DNA from 3 places in the Bradyrhizobium sp. SZCCHNR1015 genome. Region 3 is predicted to be linked to each of the others. Evidence: predicted binding sites of a transcription regulator. Region 3 holds the regulator's gene; each other region holds the start of a gene.
What was found. Region 3 encodes PhoB, which activates phosphate uptake and scavenging genes when phosphate is short. Its sites were predicted from a motif close to TGTCATNNANCTGTCAT; they were not measured.
Positions count from the first base shown of each region.

Region 1 (4,211 bases), on a different contig from region 3:
CACCGTCGTCACCAAGTCGAACGCTCAGCGCCATGGCATGGTGATGTGGGACGAGATCGCCGCCGAGGTCGCGCGCGAATTCCCCGACGTGAGCTGGGACAAGATGCTGGTCGATGCGATGACCGTGCGCATGACCCTGCAGCCGAAGAGTCTCGACACCATCGTCGCGACCAACCTTCACGCCGACATCCTCTCCGATCTCGCCGGCGCGCTCGCCGGCAGCCTCGGCGTCGCGCCGACCGGCAACATCGATCCGGAGCGGCGCTTCCCGTCGATGTTCGAGCCGATCCATGGCTCGGCGTTCGACATCACCGGCAAGGGCATCGCCAATCCGGTGGCGACGTTCTGGACCGGCGTGCAGATGCTCGAGCATCTCGGCGAGAGGGACGCGGCCGTGCGATTGATGGCGGCCGTGGAAAAGGTGTGTGCAGCCGGCATCCTGACGCCCGACGTGGGCGGCAAGGCGACGACCAAGGAGGTGACCGACGCCGTCATCGACGCGATCCACGGCTCCAACGTCTGAGGCGTGCCACTCTCTTGCACAATTTCGGCGTGTTCCGCGTCGCGCTTGCAATGGACGCTGCGGGGCGTATATCAGCGCTTCCGCTGCGTCAGCGCATGCTAATCACATGCATGTCATAGTGACGCGAGACACGGACTTAAGTGGCCTGGGCTTCAGGAGAAAGGACACATCATGCGTCGTCACCGTCGAGCCAAGATCGTCGCGACTGTCGGTCCCGCGAGCAATTCTCCGGAGATGCTGAAAGCGCTGTTCCTCGCCGGTGTAGACACATTTCGTCTCAATTTCAGTCACGGCACGCAGGCCGATCACGCCAGGGTCCATGCCGCGGTCCGCGCCCTCGAGAAGGAGGTGCAGCGGCCAATCGGCATCTTGATGGATCTGCAGGGTCCGAAGATTCGTGTCGGCACGCTGCGCGACAAGAAGATCCAGGTCGAAGCCGGCGAGACGATTCGGTTTGTCCTCAACGGCACCGAGGGCGACAAGACGTCGATTCCGTTGCCACATCCGGAGATCTTTGCGGCGGTCGCGCCCGGTCACGATCTTCTGATCGATGACGGCCGCGTGCGGGTGCGCGTCATGGGCCTCGGCGACGACTGGATCGAAGCCAAGGTGATCGTCGGCGGCGCGATCTCCAATCACAAGGGCGTCAATCTGCCGGGCACGATTCTGGAGCTGTCGCCGCTGACGGCCAAGGACCGCTCCGATCTTGCCTTTGGGCTCGACCTCGGCGTCGACTGGGTGGCGCTGTCGTTCGTGCAGAAGCCGTCCGACGTGCTGGAGGCGAGGGGCCTGATCAATGGCCGGGCCGGCATCATGTCCAAGATCGAGAAGCCGGCGGCGCTGGAGCGCATCGACGACATCATCCAGCTGTCGGACGCGATCATGGTCGCGCGCGGCGATCTCGGCGTCGAGATTCCCAACGAGGACGTGCCGGGCAAGCAGAAGGAGCTGGTGCGCGCCTGCCGGCTCGCGGTGAAGCCGGTGATCGTCGCGACGCAGATGCTGGATTCGATGGTCGCGACGCCGACGCCGACCCGCGCCGAGGTCTCCGACGTCGCGACCGCGATCTATGACGGCGCCGACGCGGTGATGCTGTCGGCGGAATCGGCCAGCGGGCAATACCCGCGCGAGGCGGTCGCGATGATGGACAGCATCATCAAGGCAACCGAGGGCCACAAGATGTACCGCTCCATCGTCGAGGCGACGCAGCCGGGCGAGGAGCAGACCGCACCGCATGCGGTGGCGACCGCCGCGGCCGACCTGGCGTCGGCGATCCACGCCAGGGCGATCGTGGCCTATACGTCGAGCGGAACTTCGGCCTCCCGCGTTGCGCGCAAGCGGCCGAGCCTGCCGATTCTGGCGATCACGCCGAACGAGGACACCTCGCGGCGCATGTGCCTGTTGTGGGGCGCGCACAGCGTGCTGTCGCAGGACGTGCAGAACTACGAGGAAATGGTCGAGCGCGCGACCTTCTTTGCCATGCAGGAGGAATTCGCGGAAGCCGGCGACCTGCTCGTCGTCGTCGCCGGCATCCCGTTCGCGCAGGCCGGCACCACCAACAATCTGCGCGTCGTCACTATGCCGAGATAGGACGCCGATTTTCCCTGTTCGCGCCGCCCGCCTGTCGCCTGATTGTCGCACCCCGCTGGTATCGCGGGGCAGTGACGAGGGACGTCGCGAGTCGTCGCACGAGCGGTGTCCGGTCGCGGTCCGGCAGGATGGGTTCTGCCGGTGCGGCCGTTCGTCATCGCAGTGTCATCAGGGGCTGTTAGGTGGGCGCGCATGGGACTTGAGACTGCTGGTGAAGAAAGCCCGGCTCGGCGCTTTCGGACGTTGTTCATCTCGGACGTTCATCTCGGAGCCCGCGGCTCGCAGGCCAATCTCCTGGTCGATTTCCTGCGCCACCATGATGCCGATACGATCTATCTGGTCGGCGACATCATCGATGGCTGGGCGCTCAAATCGAGCTGGCATTGGCCGCAGTCGCATAACGACCTGGTGCAGAAGATGCTGCGCAAGGCGCGCAAGGGCGCCAAGGTCGTTTACGTCCCCGGCAATCACGACGAGTTCCTGCGCGGCTACTACGGCACGCATTTCGGCGGCATCGACGTCGTCGAGAACATCGTGCACACCGGCACCGACGGAAAGCGCTATCTGGTGATCCATGGCGACATCTTCGATCTGGTCGTGCAGAACGCGCGCTGGCTCGCCCATCTCGGCGACAAGGCCTACGATTTTGCGATCCAGATGAACCGGCTGGTCAACTTCTTCCGCCGCATGTTCGGCGTGCCCTATTGGTCGCTGTCGCAATGGGCCAAGCAGAAGGTCAAGAACGCGGTGAACTATATCGGCGCGTTCGAGACGGCACTGGCCTCCGAGGCGCGGCGGCATGGCGCTGACGGCGTGATCTGCGGCCACATCCATTGCGCCGTCATCCGCGACCAGGACGACATCCGTTACATGAATTGCGGCGACTGGGTCGAGAGCTGCACGGCGCTGGTCGAGCACGAGGACGGCCGTTTCGAGATCCTCACCTGGACCGATCCGCAGCGGCAGCCCGCGCCGGTTCCGCAGCTGGCCGCCCGCGCCGCCTGACACCGGCTCCCTTGCCTCTCGGCAATCGGGCGCGGTAAAATAGGGATATGACAGCTCATTCCCCGATCCTGCCCGTGACCGCCGCCGACATCGATGCGGCGGCACGCGTCCTCGCGCCCGTGGCCGTGCGGACTCCGCTGCTGCCGGCTCCCGTGCTCAACGAGCGGTTCAAAGCGAACGTCTTCGTGAAGCCGGAGGTGCTGCAGCGGACCGGCTCGTTCAAGTTCCGTGGCGCCTACAACAAGCTGGCGTCGATCCCGCAAGCAGCGCGCGGCAACGGCGTCGTCGCATTCTCCTCCGGCAATCATGCGCAGGGCGTCGCCCATGCCGCCACATTGCTGGGCATGGACGCCACGATCGTGATGCCCTCGGATGCGCCGGCGGCCAAGCGCGAGCGCACCAAGGCGTTCGGCGCCGACGTCGTGCTCTATGATCGCGACCGCGAGGACCGCGAAGCGATCGCGCGCGGCATCGCTGCAAAGCGCGGCTCGACGGTGGTGCCGCCCTATGACGATCCCTTCGTCATCGCCGGGCAGGGCACCGTTGGCCGCGAGATCGCCGACGACCTTGCTGCGCTCGGCCTGTCACCGGATCTGGTGATTGTGCCTGCTTCCGGCGGCGGGCTGCTTGCCGGCGTCTCGACCGCGGTGAAGGCGCGATATCCGCAGACGCAGATGATCGTTGCCGAGCCAAGCGGCTTCGACGACCATGCGCGCTCGCTGCGGGCCGGTCACCGCGAGGCCCACGATGCAAAGGGCCGGACCATCTGCGACGCGCTGATGGCGGCGATTCCGGGCGAGATCACCTTCGCGATCAACAGCCAACTTCTGTCGGCTGCGGTCGAGGCCTCGGATGAGGAGGTGGGGCGGGCGGTCGGCTTTGCCTTCCGGGAGCTGAAGCTCGTGGTCGAGCCCGGCGGGTCGGTCGGGCTCGCGGCATTGCTGGCCGGCCGGCTGGACGCGGCGGGCAAGACTGTGGTGATCGTGCTCTCCGGCGGCAATGTCGACGCTGAGCTCTACGCCCGGCTGATTGCCTGACGATCAAGCCTCAGCGAAAGCCGAGGCCGCCTCTTGTCGATCCTCCACCACCCATC
Region 1 covers NZ_JAUEYW010000021.1:41,055-45,265, reverse strand. The annotation lists gene QX128_RS29570 (tartrate dehydrogenase) at 1-523, shown strand, start outside; gene pyk (pyruvate kinase) at 695-2,113, shown strand; gene QX128_RS29560 (UDP-2,3-diacylglucosamine diphosphatase) at 2,306-3,118, shown strand; gene QX128_RS29555 (threonine/serine dehydratase) at 3,166-4,155, shown strand; gene QX128_RS29550 (caspase family protein) at 4,166-4,211, opposite strand, start outside.
Region 1: the regulator PhoB is predicted to act here: its motif matches at 2,266-2,282, upstream of QX128_RS29560 (UDP-2,3-diacylglucosamine diphosphatase).

Region 2 (4,211 bases), on a different contig from region 3:
CCTTTGAAGCCGGCGCGGCTCGGCCGATAATATTGCGCGGTCGGACCGCCGAGATAGGAGCGGAAGCAGAAGCCTTCGTCGGCGAGCGCGATCGGGCGGTCCGGATTGCCCTCGCCGGAGGCGATGCTGTCGCCGAGGCCGGCGATCAGGACGTCGCGGACCTGGATTCCGGTCGAGACCTGCAGCGTCCCATCCGGGCTGGCGACATCGACGGATGCCACGGTCTGCCGGCCGTAGCGGACGCGCAGGTTGACCGGCTCGGCGCAGTCGAATGTCGAGGTCTGCGGCCCGTCGCCGTCGTCGAACGACCACGCGCAGGTGGCGCCGACCGGAACCGGGCCGGTCAGGCGCACGGTGACCGGGTGGTCGATCGGCGTGAGATAGCTTTCCTTGACGTTGTCGCGCGTGCATGGCTCGTTGATGCGACCGGCGAGGTCGATGCAGAGCCGGTTGACGACGTTGCGGGCCCAGCCGCGGCCGTCGCTCTGCACCGCCAACGCCTGCTCGGCGGCGAGGATGGAGCGGTCGCGCGTGCTCTCGGTATGCAGCAGGAAGTCGCGCTCCTCCCGGAAGAGACGGAAGCGGTTGCGCACCTCCCAGCTGATCTGCAGCGGCGGCGCCGTGCCGAACTGCGCGGCGGCCTCGGTGGCGGCGAGAGGGGCAAGCAGGCCGGCCAGGACGCAGGCGGCGAGCAACGGACGATGGGGCATTCGGGTCATGCGCAAGGATTCACGTCAGCGATGGGGCGGAAATAAGAGGATCGCACGCGACTTCAACCGGCCGAGGGGCGAGCCGCTGCGTCGTCCGCGAGAGAATTGATGCTCAGCGCTGGGAGTGCCGCTTGATGCGCTGGGGAACCGCAGCGTGCGCCGTGGTCGCGGCGCGCTTGGCGGCGATCTCGTCCGACACCGCGCCCTGCAGCCGGCGCCGCTCCTGCCACGGCTTGACCACATTCAGCCAGAGTTCCCTGATGCCCATGATGGAGATCGCCGTCGCGAACGGGATCACGAAATACAGCACGCGGAAAACGAGCAGGGTGGCCAGCAACTGCTCGCGGCCGAACTGCGGCAGCGCCACCAGCATCGCGGCATCGAACACGCCGATGCTGCCGGGCGCATGGCTGGCAAAGCCGAGCAGGGTAGCGAGGATGAACACCACCGACAGCGACAGGAAATCGATCGGCGGAGCGGCGGGGACGAGGAGGTACATCGCCAGCGCGCAGAAGCCGAGGTCGACCACTCCGATCAGGATCTGCACGAGCGTGAGCTGCGCCGAGGGCAGCACCACCTTCCAACCGTTCTGGCCGAGCTGGCGCCGGTTCTTGCCGGCGGTCAGCCATCCGAGATAGGCGAAGATCGCCCCGAGGATGCCGATCGCGATCAACTGGTTCACCGCCGGGGGCAACTGGTCCATCGCGGTGGCGGCGGCCGGATGCAAGGTCATGCCGATACCGAGCACGAACAGATTGCCGAGCCAGAAGGTCAGGCCCGATAGGAAGCAGATCTTGGCGACGTCGATCGCGGACAGGCCGTAGTCGGAGTAGATCCGGAACCGGATGGCGCCGCCGGTGAACACGGTGGCGCCGATGTTGTGGCCGATCGAGTAGCTGGTGAAGGCGCTCATCGCCGCGATGCGATAGGGCACGTGTTTCTTGCCAATCGTTCGCAGCGCAAAATAATCATAGAAGGTCAGCGTGCAGAACGCGCCGACCACACACAAGGCCGCGAGCGCGATGTGACCGGGCGGGATTTCGGTGAGCGCGGTCAGGATGACGCCGGCGTCAACGCCCTTCAGCGTGCGCACGAGGGTCGTGATCGCGAAGGCGATGATCGCAAGGCTCGCTGCAATCCCCAGCCGCTTCCAGCCGATCCATTTCTTGAAGCCACGCCCAAGCGTGGTCAGCAGGCGCTGCATTCATCCTCCCGGCGGGGCGGTACTAGATCTTGGAAAAGAGGCGAAACCATTGATCGATGGGGCGGGCAATTCGTGACAGCCTGTTTCTTATGCTAAAATGCGCAGCTTGTGCAGTCCTTGACACAGGTCAGCTCCGACCCATGCGGCGCAGGTCTGTCACACTCCGGTCACATAGCTGGCGGCCCGTCCGCCTCAGTTCGGTCCAACTGGTTACCCGCGAGTTTCACGGGCAAACCTGGTCTTCCGCGCCCGGTTCCGGACGGCAGGCTCGGTGACACAGGAACGACCGCCGCTGCCGCCGGTTAGCGCCCGCGAGCACAGCGAACATGGCGACCACCGGTCGGGGGGCGGGACCTGCCATGTTCCCGAATTAGGAGGACGTGAAGCAAATGGGATTGTTCACAAAGGACATCAAGACGATGAACGATCTGTTCGTTCATCAGCTGCAGGACATCTATTACGCCGAAAACCAGCTCGTCAAAGCGCTGCCCAAGATGGCGGAGAAGGCGACGGATCAGAAGCTCAAGCAGGGTTTTCTGGCCCATCTCGACGAAACCAGGACGCATGTGAAGCGGCTCGAGCAGGTGTTCGAGATGCATGGCATCGCGCCCAAGGCAGTCGACTGCCCGGCGATCGACGGCATCATCGAAGAGGCGGAGGAGGTCGCCGGCGAGGTCGCGGACAAGACCGTGCTCGACGCCGCCCTGATCAATGCCGGCCAGGCGGCCGAGCACTATGAGATCACCCGCTACGGCAGCCTGATCGCCTGGGCCAAGCAGCTCGGCCGCAGCGACTGCGCCGCCGTGCTGCAGAAGACGCTCGACGAGGAGAAGGCGACCGACATGAAGCTGACCAAGCTCGCCGAGACCAGCGTCAACCTGCGCGCCGCGAGCTGACGCTCGATCGCTGATGAGGCAAAACGCCGCGCGGGTCGCCCGCGCGGTGTCGGCGTGTGCGGATCGCATGGATTCTGGATCGCATGGATCAGGTCTTGCGCAGCGCGAAATTGGCGCCGCAGAACGCCATCAGGGCGCCGAGGCAGAGCGCGGCCAGGCCTGCCAGTACGCCCGAGGCCGACGGCACGGGGCTCGGACCGGAGATCGCTTGGCCGATGCCGGCCAGCATCAGGACGCCGACCACGACCAGGAAGTTGCGCATCCGCTGCGGGATCTCGCCCGACACCGCGCTGTGCATGATGTTGGCGATGAAGTAGCCTGAGGAGAACCCGACGGTGGCGATCAGCCACCATGCGATCGCCGATCCCGCCGGCATGAAGGCGCCGCTCTCGGTCTGCCACAGGCCGCCGAGATCGAGCCCGTAGCGGGCGCCGAGCATGTGCACCGCCAGCGCCAGCAGCACGCCGGCGGCCATCGCCCCGGCCAGGATCAAATGGCGCGGAAAATAGATCGTTTCGCTCATGCTCCGCTTGTAGGATAAGGCGCGTGCCACACGCAACAGGACCGATCCATTTCCGAGCGCACCACCACGGCCGGCGATGATGCGATCCGCTACGCCTACAAGGCGTCGCTGATCGGGGCCGCGCACCAGTTCGAACTGACGGAGCAGGGCCTGTCGTGGCGGTTCGCCGGCCGGACCGGCCTGTGGCCTTACGCCGAGATCGCCGCGATCCGGCTGTCCTACCGACCGGTGTCGATGCAGGCGAAGCGTTTTCGGGCCGACATCACCCATCGCGACGGCCGCCGCCTCGGCATCGTCTCCGTCTCGTGGCAGACGGCTGCCCTGATGGCGCCGCAGAGCGAGGCCTATCGCGCCTTCATTCTCGCCCTGCATGCGCGGCTCGCCGTCAGCGGCAGCAACGCGCGGCTGACCGCGGGCCTCGGCCGCGTCACCTACGGCGCGGCGCTCGCCGCGATCGCGCTGCTCGCCGTCGCGATGGCCGGGCTTCTGGTGCGTGCGCTCGTCATCGCCGAATGGTCGGGCGCGTTGTTCCTGATCGGCTTCGCCGCGCTGTTCGCCTGGTATGTCGGCGGCTTCATCACCCGCAACAGGCCGCGCAGCTACACGTTCACGGACATTCCGGCCGCGCTGCTGCCGTGATCACGCAATCGCATCGCCGGTCACCGAATGTGATCGTGCAGATTTGGCGCACCATGCCAGACTGAGCGAGTCGCTTTCGGAGTGGGACGATGCAGGATCGCGCGCTGCGCAGGCCGGATGACGCCGAGATCGCCGCGATCAACGCGCGGCATTTCGCCGACACGCCGCTGCGGCCGGCCGATCTGCTGTTCGTGTTCGGCACCCGCGTCGACGAGGAGCTGCGTGCCGAGACGGCGGCG
Region 2 covers NZ_JAUEYW010000021.1:16,625-20,835, reverse strand. The annotation lists gene QX128_RS29480 (hypothetical protein) at 1-719, opposite strand, end outside; gene QX128_RS29475 (YbhN family protein) at 823-1,914, opposite strand; gene QX128_RS29470 (ferritin-like domain-containing protein) at 2,304-2,810, shown strand; gene QX128_RS29465 (hypothetical protein) at 2,899-3,333, opposite strand; gene QX128_RS29460 (hypothetical protein) at 3,382-3,972, shown strand; gene QX128_RS29455 (YdcF family protein) at 4,062-4,211, shown strand, end outside.
Region 2: the regulator PhoB is predicted to act here: its motif matches at 2,069-2,085, upstream of QX128_RS29475 (YbhN family protein).

Region 3 (4,211 bases):
CGGCGCGCCGCTCGGCCTGTTCGCCGGCACCTATCTGGCCGAGTACGGCCGCAACGACCGCCTGACCTCGGTGATCCGCTTCATCAACGACATCCTGCTGTCGGCGCCCTCGATCATCATCGGCCTGTTCATCTATGGCGCTGTCGTGGTGCCGATGGGCGGCTTCTCGGCGCTCGCAGGCTCGCTGGCGCTGGCGGTCATTGTCATCCCCGTGGTGCTGCGCACCACCGAGGACATGCTGCTGCTGGTGCCCAACCCGCTGCGTGAGGCGGCCTCGGCGCTCGGCCTGCCGCGATCGCTGGTGATCCGGCGCATCGCCTATCGCGCGGCGCGCTCGGGCCTGATCACCGGCGTGCTGCTGGCCACCGCCCGCGTCGCCGGCGAGACCGCGCCCTTGCTGTTCACTGCGCTGTCGAACCAGTTCTGGAGCCTCAACCTCTCCAAGACGATGGCCAACCTGCCCGTCACCATCAACAACTTCGTCCAGAGCCCCTATGCCTATTGGAAGCAGCTGGCCTGGAGCGGAGCCCTTCTGATCACTCTGGCCGTGCTCGCCCTGAATGTCAGTGCACGCATTCTCGGCGCCGAGAGGAACGCAAAATGACCGACCTGTCCGTATCCGTCAGCCAGCCCAATCCCGCCGCGCTGAACGGCAAGGTTTTGCCGGAAGCCCCCGCCAAGGTGACCGCGCGCAACCTGAACTTCTATTACGGCGATCACCACGCGCTGAAGAACATCAACCTGTCGCTGGGGACCAACCGCGTCACCGCGTTCATCGGTCCATCCGGCTGCGGCAAGTCGACGCTGCTGCGCATCTTCAACCGGATGTACGATCTCTACCCGGGCCAGCGCGCCGTGGGCCAGCTCATGCTGGACAACACCAACATCCTCGATCCCAAGCTCGACCTCAACCTGCTGCGTGCCCGTGTCGGCATGGTGTTCCAGAAGCCGACGCCGTTCCCGATGACGATCTACGAGAACATCGCCTTCGGCATCCGGCTTTATGAGAAGATCTCCAAGTCGGAGATGGACGACCGGGTCGAGAAGGCACTGCGCGGCGGCGCGTTGTGGAACGAGGTCAAGGACAAGCTCAACGCTTCGGGCCTGTCGCTGTCAGGCGGCCAGCAGCAGCGGCTGTGCATTGCGCGCACCGTGGCGGTCCGGCCGGAGGTGATCCTGTTCGACGAGCCGTGCTCGGCGCTCGATCCGATCTCGACCGCCAAGGTCGAGGAGCTGATCCAGGAGCTCGCCGAAAACTATACGATCGCCATCGTGACGCATAACATGCAGCAGGCGGCGCGCGTCTCCGACAAGACCGCCTTCATGTATCTCGGCGAGCTGATCGAGTTCGACGACACCAGCAAGATCTTCACCTCGCCGAGCGATCGGCGGACCCAGGATTACATCACCGGCCGGTTCGGCTGACGCCGACGACATTGACTTCAGGAGATCATCATGGCCAGTGAACATACCGCCAAGGCGTTCGACAGCGATCTGCAGGATCTCACCCGGCTGGTGTCGGAAATGGGCGGCCTCGCCGAGCGTCTGATCGTCGATTCCGTCGATGCGCTGGTGCGGCGCGACATCGCACTCGGCCAGAAGGTGGTCGCCACCGACGCCGAGGTCGACAAGCTGCAGCGCATCATCGAGGAGCGCGCCGTTCTTACCATCGCCCGGCGACAGCCGATGGCGGTCGACCTGCGCGAGATCGTCGGTGCGATGCGGGTCGCCACCGATCTGGAGCGCATCGGCGATCTCGCCAAGAACATCGGCAAGCGCGTCGCGGCGCTGGAGAGCGACTTCCATCCGCTCAAGCTGATCCGCGGGCTCGAGCACATGACCGACCTGGTGCAGTCGCAGGTCAAGACGGTGCTGGACGCCTATGCCGCGCACGACCTGCCGGCGGCGATGACGGTGTGGAAGGGCGACGAGGAGGTCGACGCCATCTGCACCTCGCTGTTCCGCGAACTCCTGACCTACATGATGGAGGATCCGCGCAACATCTCGTTCTGCATCCATCTGATGTTCTGCGCCAAGAACATCGAGCGCATCGGCGATCACGCGACCAACATCGCGGAGACCGTCTTCTATATGATCGAAGGCCAGCAGATCATGGACAAGCGCCCGAAGGGCGACATGACGAGCTTCGCATCGACGATCCCCGGCAACTGAGAGAGACGGTTCTGACATGGGCGCCCGAATTCTGGTGGTGGAGGACGAGGAGGCGCTGACGACGCTCCTGCGCTACAACCTCGAGGCCGAAGGCTACGAGGTCGAGACGGTGGCGCGCGGAGACGAGGCCGACACACGGCTGAAGGAGCGCGTTCCCGATCTCGTCGTGCTCGACTGGATGCTGCCGGGCCTGTCCGGCATCGAGCTGTGCCGCCGCCTGCGGGCGCGGTCCGAGACCCGGCAATTGCCGATCATCATGCTCACCGCGCGCGGCGAGGAGAGCGAGCGCGTGCGCGGCCTCGCGACCGGCGCCGACGACTACATCGTCAAGCCGTTCTCGGTGCCGGAGCTGCTGGCGCGCGTGAAGGGCCTGCTGCGGCGGGCGAGCCCGGAGCGGCTGGCGACCGTGCTGTCCTATGGCGACATCGAGCTCGACCGCGAGAAGCGCCGCGTGGCGCGCTCGGGACGGCCGATCGATCTCGGCCCGACCGAATACCGCCTGCTCGAGTTTTTCCTGGAGCATCCCGGCCGCGTGTTCAGCCGCGAGCAGCTGCTCGACAGCGTCTGGGGCCGCGACATCTATATCGACGAGCGCACGGTCGACGTCCATATCGGCCGCCTGCGCAAGCTGCTCAATCCGGGCCGCGAGCAGGACCCGATCCGCACCGTGCGCGGCGCCGGCTATGCGCTCGATGATCGCTTCGCCAAGAGCGAGCAGGTGTAAGGGGCGATCGGGCGTGAGGATGAAGCAGGTGTGAGGCGCGAGGGGGCCCGATTGAGGAGATCGCGGTCCGCTTTCCGCCACGCCGCCGCCGTCTTGATCGTGTCTGCTTCGTGGCCCGTCACGATGTTTCGGTCCCAGCGGACGCCCTTGATCAAGACCATCATCATATCTCTAGCCGTGCTGCTCGGCAGCGCGGCGGGCGCCGCGGCCGCCGAGCTCGAAGACGCGGTCGCCGCGGCGGGAAACGGACAGCACGCCGCGGCGATGCGCCGCCTGCTGCCGCTGGCCGCCAAGGGCGATGCGCGGGCGCAGTTCGACGTCGGCTTCATGGAGGCCTTCGGCTGGGGCCAACCGCGCAACCCCGCCGAGGCGCTGGCGTGGTATCGCAAGGCCGCCGATCAGGGCCTCGCCGTCGCCCAGCATTATCTCGGCATCGCCTATGTCAACGGCGAAGGTGTCGCGAGCAATTATGGCGAAGCCGGCCGCTGGTTCAGCCGCGCGGCAGCGCAGGGCTTCGCCCAGTCGCAATACATGCTGGGCCTGATGCTGCTCGACGGTCGCGGCGTGAAGCAGGACGTCGTGCAGGGCTACGCCTGGCTGGTGATGGCGGGTCGCAGCGGCGTGCGATCGGCCGGCCGCGACGTGCAGAGGGTCAAGCTGACCGAGCCGCAGCGCGTCCAGGCCCAGAGCGCCATTGCGGCCTGGCGGCCGAAGCCGGAATCGGCGGAGGCGGGCGTCGCCGCTCCGCGTCCGGAGCAACTGCTCGGGCTCGACCGCCACATCGGCGAGGTCGTCGATCCCACCTCGTGGCCGGCGTCGTCGATCGGCGTCGTCACCGTCGCGCAATACTCGACCGGCGGCTGGTGCACCGGCACGCTGGTCGCGCCGCGCGTCGTGCTCACCGCCGCGCATTGCGTGTTCAACGGCGTCGCGCAGGTCAGCCCCGGCAATGTCCGCTTCCTGGCCGGCATGAACAGGGGCACGCCGGCGGCATCGTCGGTCGCCGACAAGCTGATCGTGGCGCCGGACTTCGTCCCGACCCGGCACGACAGATGGTCGCTCGACCGCTCGCCCGCCGATTGGGCGCTGATCGTGCTGAAGGATGCGCTGCCCTCGAAGCCGGTCGCGGTCAAGGCGCTGACGCGGGAGGAACTGCAGGCTGCGACCAAGGCTGGCGCCATTTCCGAGATCGGCTACGGCCAGGAGCGGCGCTATTCGCCGACCGGCCAGCGCAATTGCAGCGCCGGCATGACCAGCGATGCCCGGCTGCTGACGGTGCATTGCCTCGCCAATTTCGGCTATTCGGGCTCGCCGA
Region 3 covers NZ_JAUEYW010000002.1:474,108-478,318, forward strand. The annotation lists gene pstA (phosphate ABC transporter permease PstA) at 1-604, shown strand, start outside; gene pstB (phosphate ABC transporter ATP-binding protein PstB) at 601-1,425, shown strand; gene phoU (phosphate signaling complex protein PhoU) at 1,456-2,172, shown strand; gene phoB (phosphate regulon transcriptional regulator PhoB) at 2,189-2,896, shown strand; gene QX128_RS05900 (trypsin-like serine protease) at 3,044-4,211, shown strand, end outside.